Regions from separate parts of the Streptomyces sp. NPDC104307 genome, predicted to be linked through region 2. Evidence: riboswitches for the same ligand, from Rfam matches in the RefSeq annotation. Region 2 holds a riboswitch; the other holds the start of a gene.

Region 1 (7,092 bases), on a different contig from region 2:
GGGGATCAGCAGCGTGGAGTAGACCAGGATGGGAGCCACCAGGTTCGGCAGCAGCTCCCGGAAGAGGATGAAGGGGCCGCGGGCCCCCAACGAGCGGGCCGCCTCGACGAATTCGCGGTTGCGCAGGCTCATCGTCTGGGCCCGGACGATACGGCCCATGTACGGCCAGCTGAAGAAGCCGATCACGAAGATCAGTACCGAGAGCCGCAGCGGCAGCCCCTCAAGACCGAACGCACCGTCCTGCAGCGCCGCCGAGATGGAGATCGCGAACAGCAGCAACGGGAAGGCCAGGAAGGTGTCCATCATGCGGCTGATGAGCGTGTCGACCCAGCCGCCGTAGAACCCGGAGACGACGCCGAAGAAGACGCCGATCACCACGGAGAGCAGGGTGGCGCCGACGGCGACGACGAGGGAGACCCAGGAGCCCTCGATGATCCGGGACAGGATGTCGCGCCCGTACTGCGGTTCGACGCCGAGCGGATGGCTCCAGCTGATGCCGCCCCAGTCACCCTTGGGCGCCAGCAGCGCCGGGTCGATGAGGTCCTGGTGGAACTCGTTGGGGTCCAGACCGAAGACGGCCTGGATCGGCTTGGAGAGGACAGCGAGCAGGACCAGCAGGATGACAACGATGCCGCCCGCGACGGCCACCTTGTCGCGCTTGAAGCGCGACCAGGCGATCTGTCCGAGCGAACGGCCTTCGATCTGGCTCTGCTTGACTCCCGTGAGTACTGCCTCCGGCTGAGCCTCGGCAGCCGATCCGGTGGTCTCGATCGGTGCGGTCACAGTGCCTTTGACCCCTCCCGCCGGCGGTGGCCGGCCCTTGCTCGCCGCGGTAACGGCCTGGCGCTTGTCGGCCGCGCGTGTTCACGCGGCTGCTGGCGTCTCGGTGCGAAAACGGTGCGGAACTCTGTGCGGAAACTCGATGCGGTGCTCGGTGCGGTACTGGGTGCGCAAATGCGTCTGCGGAATGTCCGCCGGGGCAACCTCGTACAAAGGGCCGACGATCCCCACTAGCCGGGAGTCTTCAACGCAGTTGCGATCACCCGCCAGACCTGACGGGGAATGTTTGCTCAAACGTGATGCGGTCAGTGAGCTTCCGTTATCCGGACAGGTGGATCGAGTGAGCGGACTACTCGCCCGCTAATCCACCAGAACGGACATGACACCCAACAGGCCTGATTGAGTGGCTATTTGGGTGACCGGGAGGGTCACCTTGTCCGCCGGAGGGACCTTTGTCCACTCCGGCGGGCGCGCTAGTAGGTGTGCGGAGCCGGTCCGGGTGTCTGCGGGTAGCCGTAACCGGGAGCGACGACGCCACTGCGGCCGGCCGGGGCGTGCGGCTCGCGGTCGTAGAACGGACGGGAGTTGCCCCGCAGCCACATCGCGACGGGGTCGTACTCGTCGGACATGGCGACGGTGGAGACCGGCAGCCCCTCCGGGACCGCGCCGATCGACTGCCGCATCATCGCGCGCACCGCGTCGACGGACGGCCGGCTCGTGTCGTACAGGTCGAGACCGATGGCGAGGTACGGCACGCCGAGGGCGGGCTGCACCCAGGCGCGGCGCAGCGAGCGGACCGCCGGGGTGTGGTGGGCGTTCTGCGTCAGCTGGGCGTAGAACTGCGGGGTCTCAAGGGCGGGGTCGCTGATCCGCAGCGGACCGGCGGGCATCCGGTCGAGGCCGGTGGCGATCCGGCGGAGGTCGAGCCAGGGGATGCCCACGCCGCCGCCCGGGGCGTGCGGATTGAGCCAGATGCCCCAGCGGTCGGGGAACAGGGCGCGGGCGATGTCGCGGCCACCCACCACCTCGTGGGCCCGGTTCCAGCCGCTGGCGGCCAGCTCCTGGGCGGAGGTGACACAGGGGGCGTAGCCGAGGCCCTCGACCTCCATGTTGCCGTACTGTGCGTCGGGCGAACCGGCCCGGCCGTGCCAGAGCAGCATCCAGATCCGGTCGGCCGCCAGGGCTTGGAGCAGGTCCTCGTACGCGTCGTAGCGACCGGGCGTCACTTGGCGCAGCGTGTGCTCGATTCGCCCGGCTGCCGCGGTGCCTGACGCACTCACCCTGGTCCCGCCCCTCTTCGATCCACTGTGTCGGCCTGCCGCTCCCGGGGCACACGGGTGCGGCGCGGTGCCGAGGCACCAGCCATCAAACCAGCTTAGGCGCCGGTCATGACACCGACTTGACGCCATGACCCGCCGCCGTCACCCCCGGTGCGGCCGGGCCGCACTACTCGGCGGGGCGCTGGAAGAACGGCCGGATCCGGGCACGCATCCAGTCGGCGACCGGGTCCTGCGCCACGTCGAGCAGGACCAGGTTGACCGGCCACGGCGGCTCGACGCGGCCGAGCGCCCGGCCCAGCGCGTCCATGGGGGCGTTGCGCCCCGCGCCGTCCCAGGTCGAGAACTCGACGCCGACGAAGAGGACGGGGTCGCCGCCCTCGATGCTGGCGAGGGTCCTGCGGGCGCTGAGCACGACACCGCTCCGGGCGAACTCGTCGGCGGCGGCGGCGAGGAAGTCGACGGGTTCCTCCTTCCAGTCCGGCTCGTAGAGCCGGACCCGGCCACCGCTGGCCGGTCCGTCGAGCACGCTGCGTCCGGCCCGGCAGAGTTCGGCCACGGCGGGCGGCGGCAGCGGCATGCCGACGGCGCCGCCCGGGTTCACCGCCAGGCCGAGCTGCGGGGGCAGTCCGCGGGCGAACTCGACGGCGGGCGCCACGGTGAACGACATATGGGTGCCGACACAGCTGAGGAACTGCTGCTCGGAGCTGAACACGGGGACGTACACCCCGCCGTCGATCTCCAGCGTGGGCAGGTCCAGGTCGGTGGAGTCCGGCCCGCCGCCGTTGGGCAGCGGCACCCAGAGATGGCTGCGGCCGAGGACCTCCACGAGCCGGCCGCCCGCTTCGGGGCTGCCCAGCGAGGCGCCCAGTACTTCTTCTAGCTCATTGGCCGGCCATCCGCCCCGCGGGTGGATGGAGTCATGCGCCGGAGTGTCCACTGCTTACCTCTCTAGGGCCTGTCGTCGAACTGCCGTCTGCCGCGCGACGCCATGCACGCACTCTCGCCGCACCGGCCCCAGACCCCGGTACGTCCAGTACAGGGAACTGGGGCCGGTGCGCCGAGAGCACCCACCTGACGCCGCCCGGCCGCCCTTCGGGCAACGACGGCAGTTCGACGACAGGCCCTAGCCCCGTGCCATGCAGCAAGAGGTTAGCCCCGCGCGTCCGCGAAGGTGATCCGGGTCAGCAGCGCCGCCGCCTCGCGGTCCAGCAGAACCGCCGATACGCAGCCGAGCGGCAGCAGTCCGGTCTCGGTCTCCCGCAGCAGCCTCCGCAGCGCCCTGCGGTGCCGGGCGAACGCGTATCCGGAGACGCCGCGCCCCCGCTCGATCTGGCCGGCCCGCGCCGTCTGCGGGCTGACGTCGAGCAGGACGAGGTGCAGGACGCGGCCGTGCCGCCGGGCGTCGCGCGCCAGCCAGCCGCGCACCCAGGCCTGGGTGCCGCAGTCGTGGACGACGACGGAGACGCCGGAGCGCAGCACCCGCCACAGCCCCCAGTAGTGGGCGACGCGGACGAGCGGGCGGTAGAGGGCGTACGGGACTGAGCCCGGCAGCAGGGCGGCCCAGCGGTCCCTGGTGTCCTGGGAGTCGATGACGCGGGCGGTCACGGCCCGTCCGATCAGGGTCGATTTGCCGCTGCCCGGCAGCCCGGAGACCACCACCACATCGCCCGCCATGAAGTGCAGGGCGCGCGGGCTGTGCCCGGCCCGGTCGCGCAGGTCCCGGACGACGGGTCCGCGCGGGCCCAGCGCCTCCCGGGCCGGCGCACCCGACTGTGCGGGCAGTACGCCGTGTGCGGCCCCCGCGGTCGCCGCGTACCGCTGTAACGTCATCGCCATCCCCCTGTCGGCCGACCCACACCTGCCAAGAAGTGTAAAGAAAAGGTAATGCGGCACAAGCGCGCGACCCGCCGGATCCGGTGGGGTACCGGCGCCCCACTGACCGGAGATGCGTGCGATGATGACCCGGCAAACTGCATAAAGGCCGCTTGAATCCGCGCGGGAGAGTTCCGGCCACAGGCCGGGCGCCGAAGGAGCAAGATCCTCCCTTGAATCTCTCAGGCCCCGTACCGCGTGGATGAGGCAGATCTGAAAAGCGAGTCGCCCCGCGGCTCCACCCAAGGTGCAAGCCGAACCCCTCCGGGGCCTCTCGGCGAACCTCTCAGGTTCCGATGACAGATGGGGAGGGATCGTCCTCGTCGTCATGCCCTGGGAGCCGTATCCATGAGCACCGCCCCCCGCCTCACCGCCCTCGATGCCCTGCACCGCAGCCTCGGTGCCACCATGACCGACTTCGCGGGCTGGGACATGCCCCTGCGGTACGCCAGTGAGCGCGACGAGCACATCGCCGTGCGTACGAAGGCCGGGCTCTTCGACCTCTCCCACATGGGCGAGATCACCGTCACCGGCCCCCAGGCCGTGGACCTGCTGAACTTCGCGCTGGTCGGCAACATCGGCACCGTCTCGGTGGGCCGGGCCCGCTACACGATGATCTGCGCCGAGGACGGCGGCATCCTGGACGACCTGATCGTGTACCGGCTGGAAGAGACCGAGTACATGGTGGTCGCCAACGCGGGCAACGCGCAGATCGTGCTGGACGCGCTGACCGCCCGCGCCGAGGGCTTCGACGCCGAGGTGCGCGACGACCGCGACGCGTACGCGCTGCTGGCCGTCCAGGGCCCGGAGTCCCCCGCCATCCTGGCCGCCGTCACCGACGCGGACCTGGACGGGCTGAAGTACTACGCCGGACTGCCCGGCACGGTCGCCGGGGTTCCCGCGCTGATCGCCCGTACCGGCTACACCGGCGAGGACGGCTTCGAGCTGTTCGTCGCCCCCGGCCACGCCGAGCAGCTGTGGCGGGCGCTGACCGAGGCCGGCGCCTCCCGCGGCCTGATCCCGTGCGGGCTGTCCTGCCGTGACACGCTGCGCCTGGAGGCGGGCATGCCGCTGTACGGGCACGAGCTGACCACCTCCCTCACCCCGTTCGACGCCGGTCTCGGCCGGGTCGTGAAGTTCGAGAAGGAGGGCGACTTCGTCGGCCGCAAGGCCCTGGAGTCCGCCGCCGAGCGCGCCGAGACCGCCCCGCCCCGCAAGCTCGTCGGCCTGGTCGCCGAGGGCCGCCGGGTGCCGCGCGCCGGGTTCCCGGTCGTGGCCGGCGGCCAGGTCATCGGCGAGGTCACCTCCGGCGCCCCCTCGCCCACCCTCGGCAAGCCGATCGCCATGGCGTACGTCGACGCCGCGCACGCCACGCCCGGCACCGAAGGCGTCGCGGTGGACATCCGGGGCAGCCACGAGCCGTACGAGGTCGTGGCGCTGCCGTTCTACAAGCGCCGGAAGTAACGACCTGGTGCGGGCCGTAACGGCCGCCCGCGTCGAGAAGTGACGCAGTCGCGTCTCACACCGTAAGACCACCGTTCATCAGCACTCCCCCGCGTACAGGAGAATTCAGGTCATGAGCAACCCCCAGCAGCTGCGGTACAGCAAGGAGCACGAGTGGCTGTCGGCCGTCGAGGACGGCGTGGCCACGGTCGGTATCACGGAGCACGCGGCCAACGCGCTCGGTGACGTCGTCTTCGCCCAGCTCCCCGAGGTCGGTGACACGGTGACCGCGGGCGAGACCTGCGGCGAGCTGGAGTCGACCAAGTCGGTCAGCGACCTGTACTCGCCGGTGAGCGGCGAGGTCACGGCCGCGAACCAGGACGTCGTGGACGACCCCTCGCTGGTGAACTCCGCACCGTTCGAAGGCGGCTGGCTGTTCAAGGTGCGCGTCGCAGAGGAGCCGGCCGATCTGCTCTCCGCCGACGAGTACACCGCGTTCTCCGGCAACTAAAGACCCCAAGGGACCACCTGATGTCGCTTCTGAACTCCTCCCTCCACGAGCTGGACCCGGACGTCGCCGCCGCTGTCGACGCCGAGCTCCACCGTCAGCAGTCCACCCTCGAAATGATCGCCTCGGAGAACTTCGCTCCGGTCGCGGTCATGGAGGCCCAGGGCTCCGTCCTGACCAACAAGTACGCCGAGGGCTACCCCGGCCGCCGCTACTACGGTGGCTGTGAGCACGTCGATGTGATCGAGCAGATCGCCATCGACCGCATCAAGGCGCTCTTCGGTGCCGAGGCCGCGAACGTGCAGCCGCACTCCGGCGCGCAGGCCAACGCCGCCGCGATGTTCGCGCTGCTGAAGCCGGGCGACACGATCATGGGCCTGAACCTGGCGCACGGCGGGCACCTGACCCACGGCATGAAGATCAACTTCTCCGGGAAGCTCTACAACGTGGTCCCCTACCACGTGGACGAGACCGGTGTCGTGGACATGGCCGAGGTCGAGCGCCTCGCCAAGGAGTCCAAGCCGAAGCTGATCGTCGCCGGCTGGTCCGCCTACCCCCGCCAGCTGGACTTCGCCGCCTTCCGCCGCATCGCGGACGAGGTCGGCGCGTACCTGATGGTCGACATGGCGCACTTCGCCGGTCTGGTCGCCGCGGGCCTGCACCCCAACCCGGTGCCGCACGCCCACGTCGTCACGACCACCACGCACAAGACCCTCGGCGGTCCGCGCGGCGGCGTGATCCTCTCCACCCAGGAGCTCGCCAAGAAGATCAACTCTGCGGTCTTCCCGGGTCAGCAGGGTGGCCCGCTGGAGCACGTGATCGCGGCCAAGGCGGTCTCGTTCAAGGTGGCGGCGGGCGAGGAGTTCAAGGAGCGCCAGCAGCGCACCCTGGACGGCGCCCGCATCCTCGCGGAGCGTCTGGTGCAGCCGGACGTCACCGAGGCCGGCGTCTCCGTCCTGTCCGGCGGCACGGACGTGCACCTGGTTCTGGTGGACCTGCGCAACTCCGAGCTGGACGGCCAGCAGGCCGAGGACCGGCTCCACGAGCTGGGCATCACGGTCAACCGGAACGCCATCCCGAACGACCCGCGGCCCCCGATGGTCACCTCGGGTCTGCGGATCGGCACGCCGGCGCTCGCCACCCGCGGTTTCCAGGCGGCGGACTTCACCGAGGTCGCGGAGATCATCGCGTCCGCCCTGAAGCCGTCCT
Region 2 (7,092 bases):
TGACTCCGTCGGGGGGACCCCGAGGAAGGTCCATGCTGAGAACACCGACGGGCGGTGCCGGAAACGGCACCGCCACCGCCGAGGACCGCCCGATGAGCATCGGCACGGTGCTCCTGCAGCTGCGGGACGAGTTTCCCGAAGTCACCATCTCCAAGATCCGGTTTCTGGAGGCGGAGGGACTCGTCGAGCCGCAGCGGACGCCCTCCGGTTATCGCAAGTTCCGCCACGACGACGTCGAGCGGCTCGCCCAGGTGCTGCGGATGCAGCGGGACCACTACCTTCCGCTCAAGGTCATCCGCGAGCACCTGGACGCCGTCGCCCGGGGCGAGCGCGCCCCCCTGCCGGCCCCGGACAGCGAGCGGGACTTCACCGACGGCAGCTGGACCGGCGGGACGGGCCGGGCCACCGCCGCCCGCATCGGCCGGGCCGAGCTGCTCGCTGCCGCGGAGGTCACTGAGAGCGACCTCGACGCGTGGGAGTCCTACGGTCTGGTCGTGCCGTCGGCCGACGGCGGATACGACGCGGAGACGGTCACCGTCGCCAGGCTGGTGGCGGATCTGGGCCGATTCGGTCTGGAACCGCGGCATCTGCGTGCCATGCGGGCGGCCGCGGACCGGGAGGCCGGGCTGATCGAGCAGGTGGTCGCACCCCTGCGCCGGCACCGGAATCCGCAGACCAGAGCCCATGCCGAGGCCACCGCGAAGGAGCTGGCGGAGCTCTCCGTACGGCTGCATTCGGCCCTCGTACAGACCGCGCTCCAGATCAGACTCCACTGATCCGCGTGGGCCCCGACTACCCAAACCGGCCGAGCACGTCCTAGGGTTGCTGTGTGAACGAGCTCGACGTTGTGGGTGTCCGGGTGGAAATGCCCTCCAACCAGCCGATCGTGCTCCTGCGTGAAGTGGGAGGCGACCGGTACCTCCCCATTTGGATCGGTCCTGGCGAGGCGACCGCGATCGCCTTCGCCCAGCAGGGCATGGCTCCGGCGAGGCCGCTGACCCATGACCTCTTCAAGGATGTGCTTGAGGCCGTGGGCCAGGAGCTCACCGAGGTCCGGATCACGGATCTCAGGGAAGGGGTCTTCTACGCGGAGCTGGTCTTCGCGAGCGGAGTCGAGGTGAGTGCGCGGCCGTCCGACGCCATAGCGCTCGCCCTGCGTACCGGAACGCCGATCTACGGCAGTGACGGGGTGCTCGATGACGCGGGAATCGCGATTCCCGACGAGCAGGAGGACGAGGTGGAGAAGTTCCGCGAATTCCTCGACCAGATCTCGCCGGAGGACTTCGGCACGAACAGCCAGTGACGTCCCGACGGGGCGCCGTCAGCGCATCCGACAAGCCTTTCCCGGCCGAGGGTCACGGGAAACCACCCTCAGGGTGATTATCACTCGGCGTGCCGAGTGTGGCGATCGTTGACGCACCCCGGGTGACTGCCTACCTTCGAGTGGGCAGGTCAAGGACGGAGGTCGGCGTGGGAAGCAGCGGCGACGGTGCGGCAGTGGGTGGGCCGTATCCGCAGCAGGGGAGTACAGCCGACCAGACCATCAGGCAGCCGGCTGCGCCGGCTGCGGTGGCGGGGGGCGGCGTGGCATCGGCCAAGGACATCGGCTATCGCGGGCCGACGGCATGCGCGGCGGCGGGGATCACTTATCGACAGCTCGACTACTGGGCCCGTACGGGCCTGGTCGAGCCGAGCGTCCGGCCGGCCTACGGGTCGGGCACACAACGGCTCTACAGCTTCAGGGACGTCGTCCTGCTGAAGATCGTGAAGCGCTTCCTCGACACCGGGGTGGCCCTCCAGAACATCCGCACCACGGTTCAGCACCTGCGGGCCCGCGGCTTCCAGGACCTGGAGCGCATGACGCTGATGAGCGACGGGGCGACGGTCTACGAGTGCTCCTCGCCCGCCGAGGTCGTGGAGCTGCTCCAAGGGGGGCAGGGCGTCTTCGGTATCGCCGTGGGGGTGGTCTGGCGGGACGTCGACGCCGCACTGTCACAGCTGCACGGCGAGCGGGTGGACACCGGCGAGACACTGATCGGGAACAACCCCGCCGATGAGCTCGCCCGACGGCGCAACCGGGCCGGCTGACCCGGTGACCCCCGGCGGTTCCGGGCCGCCCGGGGCCGGCCGGCGGGGGAGCGCCGTCCGGCGATTGTCAGTGCCATGGGGCAGCATCGGTTGATGTGAGAGCCGTGCCGACCATCCTGCATCTGGACATGGATGCCTTCTACGCCTCCGCCGAGCAGGCGTCGAAGCCGAGCCTGCGCGGCAAGCCGGTCGTCGTGGGCGGGCTGGGGCCCCGTGGGGTCGTCGCCACCGCCTCGTACGAGGCCCGGCGTTTCGGGGTCCACTCGGCCATGCCGATGGCGCAGGCCAGACGACTGGCGCCTAACGCCGCGTATCTGGTGCCGCGCTTCGCGCTCTACCGGGCGGTGAGCGACCAGGTCATGGAGCTGCTGGGCCGCCTGTCGCCGCTGGTGGAGCCATTGAGCCTGGACGAGGCCTTCGTCGACCTGGAGGCGGGCGGCACCGCGGACGACACGGCCTCCGCGCTGGCCATCGGCGAGCAGCTGCGCGAGGCGATCGAGGCGGTCACCGGACTCAGCGGATCCGTCGGCCTGGCCGGCTCCAAGATGCTGGCCAAGATCGCCTCGGAGGAGGCGAAGCCCGACGGGATCATGCTGATAGAGCCGGGTACCGAACGGGAGATGCTCGCGCCCATGCCGGTGCGCACCCTGCCCGGCGTCGGACCGGCCACCGCGGACCATCTGCGGCGCGCCGGGATGACCACGGTGGACGACCTGGCCGAGGCGGGCGAGGCGGAGCTCGTACGGCTGCTGGGCAAGGCGCACGGCAGCTCACTGCACCGGATGGCCTCCGGCCACGACGACCGGCCGGTCGTCGCCGAGCGCGACGCGAAATCGGTCTCGGTCGAGGACACCTTCGACACGGACCTGCACGACCGGGTCCGGGTCAGGAGCGAGGTCGAGCGCCTTGCCGACCGGTGTGTCCAGCGGCTGCGCGCGGCGGAGCGCTCGGGCAGGACCGTCGTGCTGAAGGTGCGTCGGTACGACTTCTCGACCCTGACCCGCTCCGAGACGCTGCGCGGGCCCACCGACGACCCCACGGTGGTCCGGGAGGCCGCGGCCCGGCTGCTGGAGTCCGTGGACACCACCGGGGGAGTGCGGCTGCTGGGAGTGGGCGTCACCGGGCTGGCCGACTACACCCAGGAGGATCTGTTCGCGCAGGCGGCCGGCGAGCGCGCCGCGGCCGGGCTCGCCGCAGCCCTTGCCGCCGCCGCGCCGGCCGGTGGTGCGGAGGCCGCCGGGGACGCCGGAACGGACGAGGGCAGCCCGCAGCCCGTGGAGCCGGAACCGGAGAGCGCCGAGCAGCTCGCCGCCCGGCGCTGGCCGGCCGGACACGACGTGCGGCACGACGCCCACGGCCACGGCTGGGTGCAGGGCAGCGGGGTCGGCCGGGTCACGGTGCGCTTCGAGGAGCCGGAATCGGCGCCCGGCCGGGTGCGTACGTTCCGTATCGACGATCCGGAACTCCGGCCGGCCGATCCGCTGCCGCTCGTACGGGACCCGGCCGACTACTCGTCCTGGCCGGCCAGCCTGCCGAAGTCCCGGTCGGGGGCGGTCTCCTCGGGCGGGGAGTCCAGACCGTAGTGCCGGTAGAGCTGGAGCTCCTGTTCCGGCGAGAGGTGCCGGCCGACCCCGAAGTCGGGTGCGTCCCTGATCAGCGCGCGGTCGAAGGGGACGCGAAGCACGTCCTTGACGAATTCGCTGGGTTCCAGCGGGACGAAGGCGTCCCGGCTGAACAGTCCGGTGCGTACGGCCGCCCACTCCGGCACACCGGTCGCGTCGTCGAGGTACACCTCGTCCACGGTTCCGATCTTGGTGCCCTCGCGGTCGAAGGCCTTGCGGCCGATCAGGCTGCGCGGATCGATGTCGGTCTGCACGGTCCCTCCCACGGGTCGCGGGTACTCCACAGGAACCACAGAAGTGCAGATCCGTGGGCTTGGCCACTCGAAAACTCTGCCGGGCACCCCGCTGGTAGGCTGGGGGCGGCTGCTTACCCCGTGCGGGAGAGTCCTCCGGAGCGAGTCCGGAGGCGCCGAAGGAGCAAATCCTCCCCGGAATCTCTCAGGCCCCCGTACCGCACGGACGAGGTCACTCTGGAAAGCAGGGCGGGTTCCGCACGGCCGGGTGCCGGGTGGGTCCCTCCCTCACCGACGGTGAAAGCCGGTGCGCGCAGTGGGCACCGGTGAAGCTCTCAGGTTGAGATGACAGAGGGGGAGGCCGTTCGGGCACCCCGCGCCGCGGTGCCCCTCGCAGGTCGTGACAGACCAGGAGGCCTCCACCATGACCCCCCGCCGCACTTCGCTCTCCCAGCTCGAACAGGGAATCCCGTTCGAGCAGCGTCATATCGGTCCCGACGCCGCGGCGCAGGCGAAGATGCTCGCCCAGGTCGGTTACGGCTCGCTCGACGAGCTCACCTCGGCCGCCGTGCCCGACGTCATCCGCAGCGCGGAGGCGCTCCAGCTGCCGGAGGCCCGCACCGAGGCCGAGGTGCTGGCCGAACTGCGGGCGCTCGCCGACCGCAACCAGGTGCTGGCCCCGATGATCGGGCTCGGCTACTACGGCACGTTCACCCCGCCGGTGATCCTGCGCAACGTGATGGAGAACCCCGCCTGGTACACGGCCTACACGCCGTACCAGCCGGAGATCTCCCAGGGCCGCCTCGAAGCCCTCCTGAACTTCCAGACGATGGTCGCGGACCTGACCGGACTGCCCACCTCCGGCGCCTCGCTGCTCGACGAGGGCACCGCCGCAGCCGAGGCGATGGCGCTGGCGCGGCGCGTCGGCAAGGTGAAGAACGGCGTCTTCCTGGTCGACGCCGACGCCCTCCCGCAGACCGTCGCCGTGATCCGGACCCGCGCGGAACCGACCGGTGTCGAGGTCGTCGTCGCCGACCTGACCGACGGCATTCCGGCGGAGATCGCCGAGCGCGGCGTCTTCGGCGTACTGCTCCAGTACCCGGGCGCCTCCGGAGCCGTGCGCGACCTGCGGCCCGTCATCGAACAGTCCCACGAGCTGGGCGCGATCGTCACCGTCGCCGCCGACCTGCTGGCGCTCACCCTGCTCACCTCGCCCGGCGAGCTGGGCGCGGACATCGCGGTGGGCACCACACAGCGCTTCGGCGTGCCGATGGGCTTCGGCGGACCGCACGCCGGCTTCATGGCCGTGCGCGAGAAGTTCGCCCGCAGCCTGCCGGGCCGCCTCGTCGGCGTCTCCGTGGACGCGGACGGCAACAAGGCCTACCGGCTGGCCCTGCAGACCCGCGAGCAGCACATCCGCCGCGAGAAGGCCACCAGCAACATCTGCACCGCCCAGGTGCTGCTCGCCGTGATGGCCGGCATGTACGCCGTCTACCACGGCCCCGACGGGCTGCGGACGATCGCGCGGCGCACCCACCGCTACGCCGCGATCCTCGCGCAGGGCCTGCGGGCCGGCGGCGTCGACGTCGTCACCGACTCGCACTTCGACACGCTCACCGTCCGGGTGCCCGGCCGGGCCGCGGAGGTCGTGGCCGACGCCCGCGAGCGCGGTGTGAACCTGCGGCTCGTCGACGGCGATCTCGTCTCGCTCGCCTGTGACGAGACCACCACGCGTACGGAGATCGCGTCCGTCTGGGCGTCCTTCGGAGTCACCGGTGACATCGAGGCGCTGGACGCCACGACAGTCGACGCGCTGCCCGAGCAGCTGCTGCGCTCCGATGACGTGCTGACCCACCCGGTCTTCCACCAGCACCGTTCCGAGACCGCGATGCTGCGCTACCTGCGCAAGCTCGCCGACCGCGACTACGCGCTGGACCGGGGGATGATCCCGCTGGGCTCCTGCACCATGAAGCTGAACGCGACCGCCGAGATGGAGTCGATCACCTGGCCCGAGTTCGGCGCGCTGCACCCCTTCGCGCCGGCCGAGCAGGCGCAGGGCTTCCTGACGCTCATCCGCGAGCTGGAGGAGCGGCTGGCCGAGGTCACCGGCTACGACGCGGTGTCCATCCAGCCGAACGCCGGCTCGCAGGGCGAGTTCGCCGGGCTGCTGGCCGTCCGGGCGTACCACCGTGCCAACGGTGACGAGGGGCGGACGGTCTGCCTGATCCCGTCCTCCGCGCACGGCACCAACGCGGCCAGTGCGGTGATGGCCGGCATGCGGGTCGTCGTGGTGAAGACCGCCGACGACGGCGAGGTCGACATCCAGGACCTCCGCGCCAAGATCGAGCAGCACCGCGACGAGCTGGCCGTGCTCATGATCACCTACCCGTCGACGCACGGTGTCTTCGAGGAGCACGTCGCGGACATCTGCGCCGAGGTGCACGACGCGGGCGGCCAGGTGTACGTGGACGGCGCCAACCTCAACGCGCTGGTCGGGCTCGCCAAGCCGGGCCACTTCGGCGGCGACGTCTCGCACCTGAACCTGCACAAGACCTTCTGCATCCCGCACGGCGGCGGCGGCCCCGGCGTCGGCCCGGTCGGGGTGCGCGCGCACCTGGCGCCGTACCTGCCGAACCACCCGTTGCAGCCCGCCGCCGGTCCGGAGACCGGGGTCGGCCCGATCTCGGCCGCGCCGTGGGGCTCGGCCGGCATCCTGCCGATCTCCTGGGCGTACGTACGCCTGATGGGCGGCGAGGGCCTGAAGCGTGCGACGCAGGTCGCCGTACTCGCTGCGAACTACATCGCCAAGCGGCTGGAGCCGCACTACCCGATCCTGTACAACGGCCCGGCCGGGCTCGTGGCGCACGAGTGCATCGTGGATCTGCGGCCGATCTCCAAGGCGACCGGTGTCAGCATCGACGACGTGGCCAAGCGGCTCATCGACTACGGCTTCCACTCGCCGACCATGTCGTTCCCGGTCGCGGGCACGCTGATGATCGAACCGACCGAGAGCGAGGACCTCGCGGAGCTGGACCGCTTCTGCGACACGATGATCGCCATTCGCGGCGAAATCGAGAAGGTGGCCTCCGGCGAGTGGAGCGCGGACGACAGCCCGTTGGCCAATGCTCCGCACACGGCGGCCGCGCTGG

The links. A riboswitch is a leader RNA that binds a small molecule or an ion and turns the genes downstream of it on or off. The one in region 2 is predicted to bind glycine.
Region 1: another riboswitch for glycine. It lies ahead of gcvT (glycine cleavage system aminomethyltransferase GcvT); the one in region 2 lies ahead of gcvP (aminomethyl-transferring glycine dehydrogenase).

Annotation. Positions count from the first base shown of each region.
Region 1 covers NZ_JBVJMU010000021.1:138,175-145,266, forward strand. Annotated here, with positions in the region: gene ACZ601_RS35155 (ABC transporter permease) at 1-783, opposite strand, end outside; gene ACZ601_RS35160 (enhanced serine sensitivity protein SseB C-terminal domain-containing protein) at 1,254-2,060, opposite strand; gene ACZ601_RS35165 (enhanced serine sensitivity protein SseB) at 2,227-2,997, opposite strand; gene ACZ601_RS35170 (AAA family ATPase) at 3,210-3,890, opposite strand; glycine riboswitch at 4,047-4,139, shown strand; gene gcvT (glycine cleavage system aminomethyltransferase GcvT) at 4,281-5,396, shown strand; gene gcvH (glycine cleavage system protein GcvH) at 5,509-5,886, shown strand; gene glyA (serine hydroxymethyltransferase) at 5,907-7,092, shown strand, end outside.
Region 2 covers NZ_JBVJMU010000005.1:6,592-13,683, forward strand. Annotated here, with positions in the region: gene ftsR (transcriptional regulator FtsR) at 33-776, shown strand; gene ACZ601_RS15305 (bifunctional nuclease family protein) at 830-1,303, shown strand; gene ACZ601_RS15310 (MerR family transcriptional regulator) at 1,471-2,088, shown strand; gene ACZ601_RS15315 (DNA polymerase IV) at 2,184-3,671, shown strand; gene ACZ601_RS15320 (PRC-barrel domain-containing protein) at 3,596-3,964, opposite strand; glycine riboswitch at 4,078-4,174, shown strand; gene gcvP (aminomethyl-transferring glycine dehydrogenase) at 4,368-7,092, shown strand, end outside.